3 regions of the Shewanella sp. Pdp11 genome follow, and region 1 is predicted to be linked to each of the others. Evidence: predicted binding sites of a transcription regulator. Region 1 holds the regulator's gene; each other region holds the start of a gene.
What was found. Region 1 encodes NrdR, which represses ribonucleotide reductase genes. Its sites were predicted from a motif close to AAACACNANATNTNGTGTTT; they were not measured.

Region 1 (4,253 bases):
TTCAATTTCGGTGTCGATACCCGCCATAATACGCAGTAGTGTCGACTTACCTGAACCGTTAAGGCCGAGTACACCAATTTTGGCGCCGGGGAAAAAGCTTAAAGAAATATCTTTAAGGATCTGCTTCTTAGGCGGAACAATTTTTCCCACCCGCAGCATGCTGTAAACAAACTGAGCCATTTTTCTCTATCTTAAGTGACTAATGATGCGGCTAATTCTACTCGATTGCACGCCGAACTCAACTCGACAATGAGCCAAGTTCAAGCTAAAACGCTAGGAATTTCATGTTTCAAATACTGGGATTGTGGTCGCGTTCCGAGTAGAATACCGCGCAACCCTACCTATAAGAATTGGCAGCTGGAGTAAGCAATGCTGAAAAAAGATATGAATATCGCAGATTATGATCCGGAACTGTTTAACGCAATTCAGAACGAAACTCTGCGTCAAGAAGAGCATATTGAGCTGATTGCTTCTGAAAACTACACCAGTCCACGCGTGATGGAAGCGCAAGGTTCACAGTTAACCAATAAGTACGCTGAAGGCTATCCAGGCAAGCGTTACTACGGTGGTTGTGAGTATGTGGACGTAGTTGAAACCTTAGCGATTGAACGTGCTAAACAACTGTTTGGCGCAACTTACGCTAACGTACAACCTCATTCAGGTTCACAGGCAAACAGCGCGGTTTACATGGCATTGTTAAAACCTGGCGATACCGTACTGGGCATGAACTTAGCTCATGGTGGTCACTTGACCCACGGTTCACCGGTTAACTTCTCTGGCAAACTGTACAACATCATTCCTTACGGTATCGACGAGTCTGGCAAAATTGACTACGACGAGATGGAACGTCTGGCCGTAGAACACAAGCCTAAGATGATGATCGGCGGTTTCTCTGCCTACTCAGGTATCGTTGATTGGGCAAAAATGCGTGAAATCGCAGACAAAATAGGTGCTTACCTATTTGTCGATATGGCGCACGTTGCCGGTCTTATTGCTGCTGGCGTTTATCCAAACCCAGTGCCACACGCACACGTTGTCACTTCAACGACTCACAAAACCTTAGCGGGTCCTCGTGGTGGCGTGATCCTATCTGCTGCTGACGATGAAGACTTGTACAAAAAGTTGAACTCTGCGGTATTCCCAGGCGGTCAAGGTGGCCCATTGATGCACGTTATCGCTGGTAAAGCGGTGGCGTTCAAAGAAGCCCTAGAGCCAGAATTTAAAGTTTACCAACAGCAAGTGGTTAACAACGCTAAAGCTATGGTTGAAGTGTTCCTTGAGCGCGGTTACAAAATCGTCTCTGGCGGAACCAGCAACCACTTAATGCTAGTTGACCTGATTGGTCGTGACTTAACCGGTAAAGAAGCCGATGCCGCCTTAGGTAGCGCTAACATTACCGTGAACAAAAACTCAGTGCCAAACGATCCACGTTCACCTTTTGTGACTTCAGGTGTACGTATCGGTACGCCTGCGATTACGCGCCGCGGTTTTAAAGAAGCGGAATCGAAAGAGCTGACTGGCTGGATTTGTGACATCCTTGATGATGCTAACAATCCTGCAGTGATTGAGCGTGTTAAAGGCCAAGTATTGGCACTGTGCGCACGTTTCCCTGTTTACGGTTAATCTGTAAATAGTCTCCTTTTTGTGGTGCTGAGCCTAACAAGCATCAGGTGGTTAACCTCAGCCCATAAATAGGATAAAATCCCATGGCCGCATTAAGCGGCCATTTTTATTGCTAAAATCTTAGACTTAAACCAAACAGGCTAACCTTAGATAACATAGTAAAGCCAACGGCTTTACGTCATTCACTGGCAGGAGGCTCAATGCATTGTCCATTTTGCAGCGCGACAGATACTAAAGTCATCGATTCTCGATTAGTGGCGGAAGGCCATCAAGTGCGCCGTCGCCGAGAATGCACCGAATGCCATGAAAGATTTACCACCTTTGAAGGCGCAGAATTAGTCATGCCTAGGGTGATTAAGCGCGATGGTTCACGCCAACCCTTCGATGAAGAAAAACTCCAAGGTGGCATGCTGCGCGCCGTTGAGAAACGCCCTGTGTCTATGGATGAAATCGAGCAAGCACTCAGTAAAATCAAATCGACCCTGCGCGCCACTGGCGAGCGAGAAGTACCATCAGAAATGGTCGGTAACTTGATGATGGAGCAATTGATGAGCCTAGATAAAGTCGCCTATATACGTTTTGCTTCTGTGTACCGCGCCTTTGAAGACGTGTCTGAATTTGGTGAGGCCATCGCTAAACTGCAAAAGTAGTCATTGAGTTTTGTCGCCGACAAGGCAAACGTGTACGAGCGATTGGCGTGAAAGCACAAATTTAAAAGACAGGTTTGTAAGACTGGTGAAAGCCGAAACCTTTAACAACAGGGTTGAACATGAGCTTGAACATAAGTTGGTCCGTACTCGATATCCAAATGATGAGCCGCGCGATTCAATTAGCGCGCAAAGGCTTTTACACCACGAGACCCAATCCCAGTGTGGGCTGCGTTATCGTTAAAGATAATCAGATTGTCGGCGAAGGTTATCATCAAAAAGCGGGTGAGCCCCACGCCGAAGTGCATGCGCTACGTATGGCAGGTGAGCACGCCCGCGGCGCAACGGCCTATGTCACCTTAGAGCCCTGCAGCCATTATGGCCGCACGCCGCCCTGTGCCTTGGCGCTGATCAATATTGGCGTCAAACGTGTGGTGGTGGCGGTGGAAGATCCTAATCCGCAAGTCGGTGGGCGCGGTATTCAAATGCTGCGCGACGCCGGTATTGAAGTGGATGTGGGATTACACCGTGATGAAGCTTATGCCTTGAATTTAGGTTTTATGAAGCGGATGGAATCGGGTTTGCCCAGAGTTACAGTCAAATTGGCTGCGAGTCTCGATGGTAAAACCGCGCTGTCTAACGGGGTATCTAAATGGATTACCGGCCCTGAATCTCGCCGCGACGTGCAGCGTTTACGCTTACGTTCCTGCGCCTTGGTCACTGGGATTGAAACCATATTGGCTGACGATCCCTCACTCAATGTGCGATATCAAGAACTTGGCGACATAAAAGACTGCGTAACTGAGGCGCAATTACTGCAGCCATTAAGGGTGATACTCGACAGTCGCGCCCGTTTGCCGTTATCGGCTGCCTGTTTGGCTATCGTATCGCCGATACTCTTGGTCTCGACCGTGGCTTATCCCGCAGAGTTTCAAGCACAATTGCCCTCCCATGTGAGTTGCCTAGTATTACCAGCAATTGCAGGTCGCGTATCTTTACCTGAACTATTAAGCTATTTAGGCCAAAGTTGTAATCACGTGCTGGTGGAAGCGGGGGCAACCTTAGCAGGCGCATTTTTAGCACAGGGGCTGGCTGATGAATTAGTGCTGTACCAAGCGATGAAAATCCTCGGCGGGCAAGGGCGTAATCTGCTGCAGCTACCCGATTATCAAACCATGGCGCAAATTCCTGCATTAACTTTGTTCGATGAGCGCAAATTAGGGCCAGATACCCGTTTAATCTTGAGCGTTATGCTTGATACTTCTTTATTTAATTAGGGCAAGATAACCGTTAAACCTTGAGTCTTATGCCTTATTACTTCTTTATCGAATAAGTGAGTTAACCATGTTTACTGGGATTATTGAAGCCGTTGGCACCCTGCGAAAGCTTGAACGCAAGGGCGATGATATTCGTTTGACCGTGGCGAGCGGCAAACTGGATTTAAACGATGTGCGTTTAGGCGACAGTATTGCCACCAACGGTGTGTGTTTAACGGTTGTGCAGCAATTAGCCGACGGTTATGTGGCCGATGTTTCTGCCGAAACCGTGAGTCTAACTGGCTTTGCTAACTACAAAGTGGGCACTAAGGTAAATCTTGAAAAAGCCGTTACCCCAACCACACGTTTAGGCGGGCACATGGTCAGCGGCCATGTTGACGGTATTGCTATGGTTGAGCAACGCTTAGTGCGTGGTCAAGCCATCGAGTTTTGGTTAGCCGCCCCCGCAGAGCTTGGGCGTTACATTGCCCATAAAGGTTCCATCACCATTGATGGCGTGAGTTTGACGGTTAACGAAGTGGATGGCAGTCGATTCCGCCTGACTATAGTGCCGCATACCGCAGGTGAAACCACGTTAATCGACCTGCAAGCGGGTGATAAGGTGAATATCGAAGTGGATTTGATCGCCCGTTATCTGGAACGCTTGATGAATTATGATGGCAAAGACAGCAAGAGCGGCGGCGTCACCCTAGAAATGTTAGCCCGT
Region 2 (4,253 bases), 1.1 Mb from region 1:
CCGCTGCGCTTAAACTATATCGACCAAACCGCAGGCGGCATTTTCGGCAAGAAAGTGCTCGATGTTGGTTGCGGCGGCGGGATTTTATCTGAAAGCATGGCCCGCATCGGCGCCGAGGTTGATGGTCTCGACATGGGTGATGAGCCCCTCGAAGTCGCCCGCCTTCACGCCCTCGAAACCGGCGTAAGCATAAATTATGTAAAAAATACCGCCGAGGCCCACAGCCAAGATCATCAAGCTTACTACGATGTGGTGACCTGCATGGAAATGCTGGAGCATGTGCCCGATCCACAATCTGTGATCAAAGCTTGCTGTGACATGGTCAAACCCGGTGGCTTTGTGTTTTTCTCCACCATCAACCGCAACATTAAATCCTACGTTCACACGATTCTCGGCGCAGAATATTTACTGAAGATGCTGCCAGTTGGTACCCACGAGCATAAAAAATTCATTAAGCCTTCTGAGCTGATTGAGCTTGTGGACAATACTGATCTTATCTGTACCGATGCATTAGGCATCAGCTACAACCCGTTGACGGGCATTTTTAAATACACGCCTAAGGTTGATGTAAATTACATGATCGCAACGCGTAAGGTTGATTGATATGAGTCTGGCACAGATCCAAGGCGTACTGTTCGATCTCGACGGCACTTTAGCCGATACCGCGCCGGATCTGGTGCAAGCCCTCAATTTAAGTCTTCAAGACGTCGGCATCGCCGCGCAGCCATTAGCGGCCATGCGCTACGCCGCATCCCACGGCAGTTTTGCCTTAGTTGATGCGGCAATACCCAATGCAGCGGATGATCTTCGCACTCAAGTTCAGCAAGGTTTGCTCGCCCACTATCAGCGCATTAATGGCGATCACTGTGCACTATTCACTGGTATTGCGGCATTACTCGACTGGCTCGAGTTAATGCAGCTGCCATTTGGGGTGATCACCAACAAGCCAGCGCGCTTTACCCGTCCCTTATTGCGAAAACTGAATTTACACTTGCGTATGCCAGTGATTATCAGTGGTGATTCGACCAAACACCCAAAACCCCACACAGCACCTATGCTGTTAGGCGCACAGCAACTGAGCTGCGCTCCAGAGCACATTTTGTATCTTGGGGATGCTGAGCGGGATTTGTTAGCCGCGAAGGCAGCGGGCATGTTAGGCGGCGTTGCCCTATGGGGTTATCTGGGGGTCAACGACAAACCATCGCAGTGGCCTGCCCACGCGCACTTTGCCAGCCCTACTGAGTTACATCAGGCATTAGCCGACGCATTCGCCTGAAAACTCGCCCATAAAACGGTTAACAAACTTCACTTTTGCACTCGAAGATAAACCTTTTACTAAAGTGACTATGCAGACGCACATATGTGTGTTTGCCTGATTTTTACATGCGAATAAAATCAGGCAGCGAAAGGTCGGCGGATAAAAGATCGGCACTTGTGCGCGATCGCGATCTAAAGAAAAGATCGCCTAAAAATCCCCCATGAGTGCGACACGCTAACCTGAAATTGAGCTTCAAGGTTAGTCGTTACTAACGCTAAGGCTTATCCTCAACTTATCCACAAGATGTCCCCTGAATTCAGACTTGCAAATAGGGGCAAACCTCACTATCTTGTATCCCAGATAATTTAAAACACCATATCTTGTGTATAGGTAGCAATCAGACACACTAGAAGTTCGCCGCTTAATTGACTCGTTTTCCACCAGTCAGCTGTATTTAAGGGACGGTTATTGATTGTTTTACAAGGATACGTACGGTGAACTTGCTCACCTAAATAGATATAAGAACCAAGGCCTATCTCCAAATGAATAGCACTATGACAGTCACAAAACGCTGTGGCGATCGTGAGAATATCGATCTCGAAAAAATACACCGCGTAATTACTTGGGCAGCCAAGGGATTAAAAAACGTTTCTGTTTCTGAAGTTGAACTGCGCTCGCACCTACAGTTTTTCGATGGCATCCCAACCGAAGCCATCCATGAAACCATTATCAAAGCGGCGGCGGATTTAATTTCTCCAGAATCACCGGACTATCAGTTCCTCGCCGCCCGTTTAGCGGTGTTTCATTTGCGTAAGAAGGCCTTCGGTCAATTCGAGCCGCCAGCACTGTATACCCACGTGACGAAATTAGTTGAGCTTGGCAAGTATGACATGCACATTCTGCAGGATTACAGCCGCGAAGAACTCGACGTGATGGATACCTATATCGACCATTGGCGCGATATGGACTTCTCATACGCAGCGGTAAAGCAGCTTGAAGGCAAATATTTAGTTCAAAACCGTGTGACCCACGAAATCTACGAGAGCGCGCAGTTCCTCTACATTTTGGTCGCGGCCTGTTTGTTTGCCCGTTATCCAAAAGAAACGCGCCTGAAATACGTTAAAGATTTCTATGACGCGGTATCGACCTTTAAGATTTCGCTGCCAACGCCAATCATGGCTGGTGTGCGCACGCCAACACGTCAGTTCAGCTCTTGTGTACTGATCGAATGTGGTGACAGCTTAGATTCAATCAACGCGACAGCTTCATCGATTGTGAAATACGTCAGTCAACGTGCGGGTATCGGTATTAACGCCGGTCGTATTCGCGCCTTAGGTAGCCCAATCCGTGGTGGTGAAGCCTTCCACACAGGTTGTTTACCTTTCTATAAGTATTTCCAAACCGCAGTTAAGTCTTGCTCTCAAGGCGGCGTGCGTGGCGGTGCTGCGACCCTCTTCTACCCGATTTGGCACTTAGAAGTCGAATCTCTGCTGGTATTGAAAAATAACCGCGGCGTTGAAGATAACCGTATCCGTCACTTAGACTACGGTGTGCAGTTGAACAAAGTCATGTATCAACGTCTGATCAAGGGCGAAAATATCAGCCTGTTTAGCCCATCAGATGTACCTGGTTTGTACGATGCGTTCTTTGAAGATCAAAATGAATTCGAACGTTTATATGTGCAATACGAGCAAGACAGCAGTATTCGTAAGAAAACCATAAAGGCAGTTGAGCTGTTTTCACTGATGATGCAAGAGCGCGCCTCAACCGGCCGTATCTACATTCAGAACGTGGATCACTGCAACACCCATAGCCCGTTCGATTCTAAAGTCGCGCCGATCAGACAATCTAACCTGTGTCTTGAAATCGCCCTGCCGACAAAACCATTGAACAACATCGATGATCCAGAAGGTGAAATCGCGCTTTGTACGTTGTCAGCACTTAACTTAGGTTCTATCAAAGAATTATCTGATATTGAGCCATTAGCCGACCTCGCCGTACGCGCACTGGATAATCTGCTGGATTATCAAGATTATCCTATCAAGGCAGCACAACTTGCCTCGATGAATCGCCGAACCTTAGGTATAGGCGTAATTAACTTCGCTAACTACTTAGCGAAAAATGGCATGAAGTATTCCGATGGCAGCGCGAACGATCTGACCCACAGAACCTTCGAAGCCATTCAGTTTTATTTACTGAAAGCCTCGATGAACTTAGCCAAAGAGCAAGGTGCGTGTCCGTTATTCCACGAGACCACGTACGCTCAAGGTATTTTGCCAATCGATACTTATAAACGTGACCTAGATAAAATTTGTGCCGAACCATTGCACTTAGACTGGGAATCACTGCGTAGCGATATCAAGCAATATGGCCTGCGTAACTCGACGCTGTCGGCATTAATGCCATCAGAAACCTCGTCGCAAATCTCCAATGCGACCAATGGTATCGAACCACCGCGTGGCCTTATCAGCGTGAAATCGAGCAAAGACGGTCAGCTAAAACAAGTGGTACCTGATTTCGATACGCTGAAAGATAGCTATGAATTGCTATGGAAAATGCCTAGTAATGATGGTTACTTACAGCTAGTGGGCATCATGCAGAAGTTCGTTGACCAAGCGATTTCGGCGAACACTAACTACGACCCTTCACGTTTTGAAGGCCGTAAAGTACCGATGCAAACTCTGCTGAAAGATTTGCTCAATGCTTACAAGTTAGGTGTGAAAACGCTTTACTACCATAACACTCGCGATGGTGCATCGGATTCACACGATGACATCACCAATTTAGAGAAAGAAGATGACGGTTGCGCCGGCGGCGCGTGTAAAATCTAGTCTTTAACGTTAACGCGGCTCTTACAAATAAAAAGTATAGGGATCCCGATTGAGTGGATCCCTATCCATTGGAAAATAGCACCATGGCCTACTCTACCTTCTGTCAAACACCCAACGATGCCACCCGTGAACCTATGTTTTTAGGTCAATCGGTCAACGTGGCT
Region 3 (4,253 bases), 1.7 Mb from region 1:
GCTGTTCAAAATCAATTTTATCGTAGGGATTTACGCTTTTTTCCACATCGAGGTGGAAACTATTGGTGTAATAACCCTTGTCCGTCACCCCTGTGACTAGGCCAAATTGCTTCGCATCCAGTTTACAAAAACGGCTGCAAAGACTCTCACTTGGGGTGCTATACAGACTAAAGCCATAACCTGTTTCAGCCTTCCATGCATCCGTGGCGGCTTTAAGATAAGCCACAATAGCGACGGCTTTGTCCCTTAATTGTGCATCGTCAAATACATGGGTTTGGGTGCCATAGAGTGCATTCATGGTTTCATGCAGGCCAATGTAACCGAGTGAAATCGACGCGCGACCATTTTTAAAAATTTGAGAGACATCTTCATCAGCGCGCAAACGCACACCACAGGCACCTTCCATATAGAGGATAGGTGCCACGCGGGCTTTAACGCCATTGAGTCGCTCGATACGCGTATCCAGCGCTTTACGGGCTAAGACTAATCTGTCATCTAAAAGACGATAAAACTCCGCCTCATCGCCCTTCGCTTCCAAGGCAATCCGCGGCAAGTTTAAGCTCACTACCCCAAGATTATTGCGCCCTTCATGCACGAGTTCGCCATTTTCCTCATAGGTGCCTAAAAAGCTGCGGCAACCCATTGGGGTTTTAAATGATCCGGTCACTTTCTCAACTTGCTCGTAGTTGAGAATGTCGGGATACATGCGCATAGTCGCGCATTTGAGCGCCATCTGTTTGACATCGTAATTGCAATCGCCAGCTTTGTGATTAATGCCATCACGAATCGCAAACACTAACTTAGGGAAAACTGCCGTCTTACGGTTTTTACCTAATCCCGCCATCCGAACTTTCAGCATAGATTGCTGAATTAAGCGCGATTCCCACGAGGTGCCTAATCCAAAGCCAAAGGTCACGAACGGTGTTTGGCCATTGGCAGTGTGTAAGGTATTAACCTCATATTCCAAAGACTGAAATGCATCGTGACATTCTTTTTCAGTTTGCGCCGTGGCGAAGGCTTTAGCGTCGGTAATCTTCCAATTCAGGGCGATTTGGTAATGCTTGTCGTAGCTCTTAGCGACAAATGGCGCTAACACCTCATCAATACGATTAATAGTTGTGCCGCCATAGATATGGCTCGCCACTTGGGCAATGATCTGTGCGGTCACTGCTGTCGCCGTTGAAATAGACTTTGGGGTTTCAATTTCGGCATTGCCCATTTTAAAGCCGTGGGTCAACATACCTGCCAAATCAATCAACATACAGTTAAACATCGGGAAAAATGGCGAGTAATCTAGGTCGTGGTAATGGATCTCGCCCGCCTCATGGGCAGCGACCACATCCTTAGGCAAGATATGACTCTTGGCATAATGTTTAGCAACTATGCCCGCGAGCAAATCCCGCTGAGTGGGAATAACTTTCGAATCTTTATTGGCATTTTCATTGAGTAAGGCCGCATTGCTTTGCTCGACTAAACCACGGATTTCGAGATTGAGTTTACTGGTCGCTTCACGGCACACATCTCTGTCGTGACGGTATTCGATATACACTCGCGCTAATGATTTATACGGCCCTTCCATCAACAAGTTTTCAACCGCATCCTGCAAATGATGGATATCAACTTCGGTTAAGGTCGCGACACTTTGACTGATACACGCTGCCACTGTCGCTGCATAGTCGCCATCCTCTATCCCAACTGAGTTTGCAGCGGCATTCACTGCATCCCTTATCCTTGTTTCATCAAAAGGTGTGCGGCAACCATCACGCTTAATTACGACTGGCATTGTTCAGTTCCTCTCCATCTCGCCTAAAAATTAACACTACATATAGTGATTTTAAAAGAATAAAACACAATATGTAGAGCATTAGGCTACAACGACGATGAAGCGTCCATGATCCAGATCATAGTTTTTAGGAAGAAATAAAAGAACAAACCAGAACTGCTGCTAGGTCCAATTATCTGAAAATTGCGCCTTGACCTGCTGATTAAACCCCGCTAGTTGATGCCTGAAATCAGTGATAATCAAGCACCAAAGCTCAAGATTAACGCTTAGAGAGTGCGAGATAACTACTGAGTTGGCCCGATGCCGACTGATGCGAGCCCATAGACGAAGCGAGTTGCATCATAGATTTAAGCCCCTGCCATTGCTGCTTTTGGGTATCCGTTAGTGGTGGCTCGGAGTTTAAATAATCCGTTAACTGGCCAAGGACTTTGGTGGCTTTTTGAGCGAGCACAGGCGACTGAGCATCATCCATATTGGTCAAAACGTTTTTCGCATCGACCAAGGTATTGATAAGGGGGTTGTTCGGTGATTTTTTGGCTAATGATTTCAGTTCATCATCCAAAAAATCTTGCAGCGACTGCTTGCTCGGGGTAGTTGTGCTCGGAACTGTAATACCGTTTTTTGATAAACGCTCAAGCTGTACGTCCGATAAAATGCCGTCCTTTTGTAAACGTGACACTAATGCGGGAATATCGGCGACACCAAATTTGCCATCGGCAAAAAAATCCTTCGCCATCGACTGAATTTTCTGTGCACGTTGCGCCCGTGGCGACAGCGCTATCTCATCGGCTTTACCAGTGTCGGGTTTAACCGCATCCGACTGAGTTTTTTTGGTATCTGTGGTCGCATCGGTTTTGGCCGTACTCGTCTTTTGGCTATTGGCACCATAGGCATCGGCGATACTGGTACTGCTGCGATTAAGATTGAAGGCGTTTAAAATAGAATTCATCGTCAATAATTCGGCGTCTAAGATTCAATGACGGTTTTAAAGCAAAAACTAAGCCAATCAAGTATTAATCTTTGCAGAACCTGAATTCTCGGGTAGCGAACAGCACCAGCAGCTTTATCTCTAGGACTGTAAATCTTCAATAAGGGCAAGACATTGCCGCCTCAATAAATCGAGTGCCTCGGCATCCATCTGCACTTTATTCAGCAAAGTTTGCTTCAAGGCTAGGGCTTCATGCTTAATCGCCTCTCCCTGAGCCGTCAGAGTGATCAATTTTTTCCGCTCATCTTCAACGCAGGCCAAACGCGTGATCAAGCCTTTTACCTCTAACCGCTTGACGATTGGCGTTAGGGTTCCCATATCGAGTTTAGTCGCCATTGATAGCTGGGTTTGGCTACAGCCATTTTGACGCCACAGGGTTTGCATCACCAGATATTGAGGAAAAGTTAACTCGTATGCCTCGAGTAAAGGCCGATAAGCGCGCACTAAGGCATTACTGGCAGAATATAGCGCGAAGCACACATTGTCAGATAAACACAGTGCATCACTTGGCTCGGGATTCTGTACCTCTGAGTTTTGTGGCCCTGGGTTCTGCGGCTCTGGATTTTGACTCTGGTCTGTAGATCCAAGCTCTAAGTGAGATAAACAATTTTGCACGTATAAGCGCCTGTCATTCAAACATAGCGCTATCTTATCCGATCCGCTCAATCGCATCTAGTTTGCGCGCAAAGTATTTGCATTGTGTCATGAAGCCACGTACAGTTGACGCAGTTAGTTTGCGCACAAACAAAAGGTTAATTTTTATGAATAGCACTATTACCCAAACCCGTGAAATCCATTTAGCCAGTCGCCCTGAAGGCATGCCTACCGCAGAGAACTTTGCTTTAGTAAATAATCCCTTATCACCGCTCACCGATGGCCAAGTGTTAATTAAAAACCTGTGGATGTCGGTCGACCCTTATATGCGTGGCCGCATGGTAGATCGTAAGAGTTATGTTCCGCCCTTCGCCTTGAATCAAGTCTTAGAAGGCGGCGCGATTGGTGAAGTTATCGCGTCTAAAAACACTGATTTCCCAGTAGGCACTAAAGTCAGCAGCATGTTAGGTTGGCGCGAACACGCCGCCACCGATGCGGCTGGACTGACCGCTCTGCCGCAAACTGAATTAGACTGCTCACATTTTCTCGGCGTGATTGGTATGCCCGGCATGACAGCGTGGACGGGACTGACTCGCATCGCAGATTTAAAAGCGGGTGAAACCCTGTTTGTTTCTGCCGCATCAGGCGCAGTTGGCAGTGTTGCTTGCCAGATTGGTAAACTGATGGGGGCTCGCGTAATCGCCTCTGTGGGTTCAGATGAAAAAGCGGCATTGCTGCAAAGCTATGGTGTTGATGCCATCATCAATTACAAAACCTGTGGCAATCTCACCCAAGCGCTCACAAAGGCCGCGCCAGAAGGGATTGATGTGTACTTTGAAAACGTCGGTGGCGAGCACTTAGCCGCAGCGCTGAGCAATATGAAAGATC

Region 2: nrdA (class 1a ribonucleoside-diphosphate reductase subunit alpha) is a predicted target of NrdR. The motif match lies at 1,627-1,646, and genes of this name have one in related genera.
Region 3: nrdD (anaerobic ribonucleoside-triphosphate reductase) is a predicted target of NrdR. The motif match lies at 1,815-1,834, and genes of this name have one in related genera.

Annotation. Positions count from the first base shown of each region.
Region 1 is NZ_CP015194.1:4,205,330-4,209,582, reverse strand. Features, by position in the region: gene ettA (energy-dependent translational throttle protein EttA) at 1-180, opposite strand, end outside; gene glyA (serine hydroxymethyltransferase) at 370-1,623, shown strand; gene nrdR (transcriptional regulator NrdR) at 1,824-2,273, shown strand; gene ribD (bifunctional diaminohydroxyphosphoribosylaminopyrimidine deaminase/5-amino-6-(5-phosphoribosylamino)uracil reductase RibD) at 2,393-3,547, shown strand; gene AYJ58_RS18510 (riboflavin synthase) at 3,615-4,253, shown strand, end outside.
Region 2 is NZ_CP015194.1:3,142,679-3,146,931, forward strand. Features, by position in the region: gene ubiG (bifunctional 2-polyprenyl-6-hydroxyphenol methylase/3-demethylubiquinol 3-O-methyltransferase UbiG) at 1-603, shown strand, start outside; gene AYJ58_RS13965 (HAD family hydrolase) at 605-1,276, shown strand; gene nrdA (class 1a ribonucleoside-diphosphate reductase subunit alpha) at 1,801-4,089, shown strand; gene nrdB (class Ia ribonucleoside-diphosphate reductase subunit beta) at 4,173-4,253, shown strand, end outside.
Region 3 is NZ_CP015194.1:2,529,188-2,533,440, reverse strand. Features, by position in the region: gene nrdD (anaerobic ribonucleoside-triphosphate reductase) at 1-1,783, opposite strand, end outside; gene AYJ58_RS11185 (hypothetical protein) at 2,043-2,732, opposite strand; gene AYJ58_RS11180 (MarR family winged helix-turn-helix transcriptional regulator) at 2,853-3,386, opposite strand; gene AYJ58_RS11175 (NADP-dependent oxidoreductase) at 3,533-4,253, shown strand, end outside.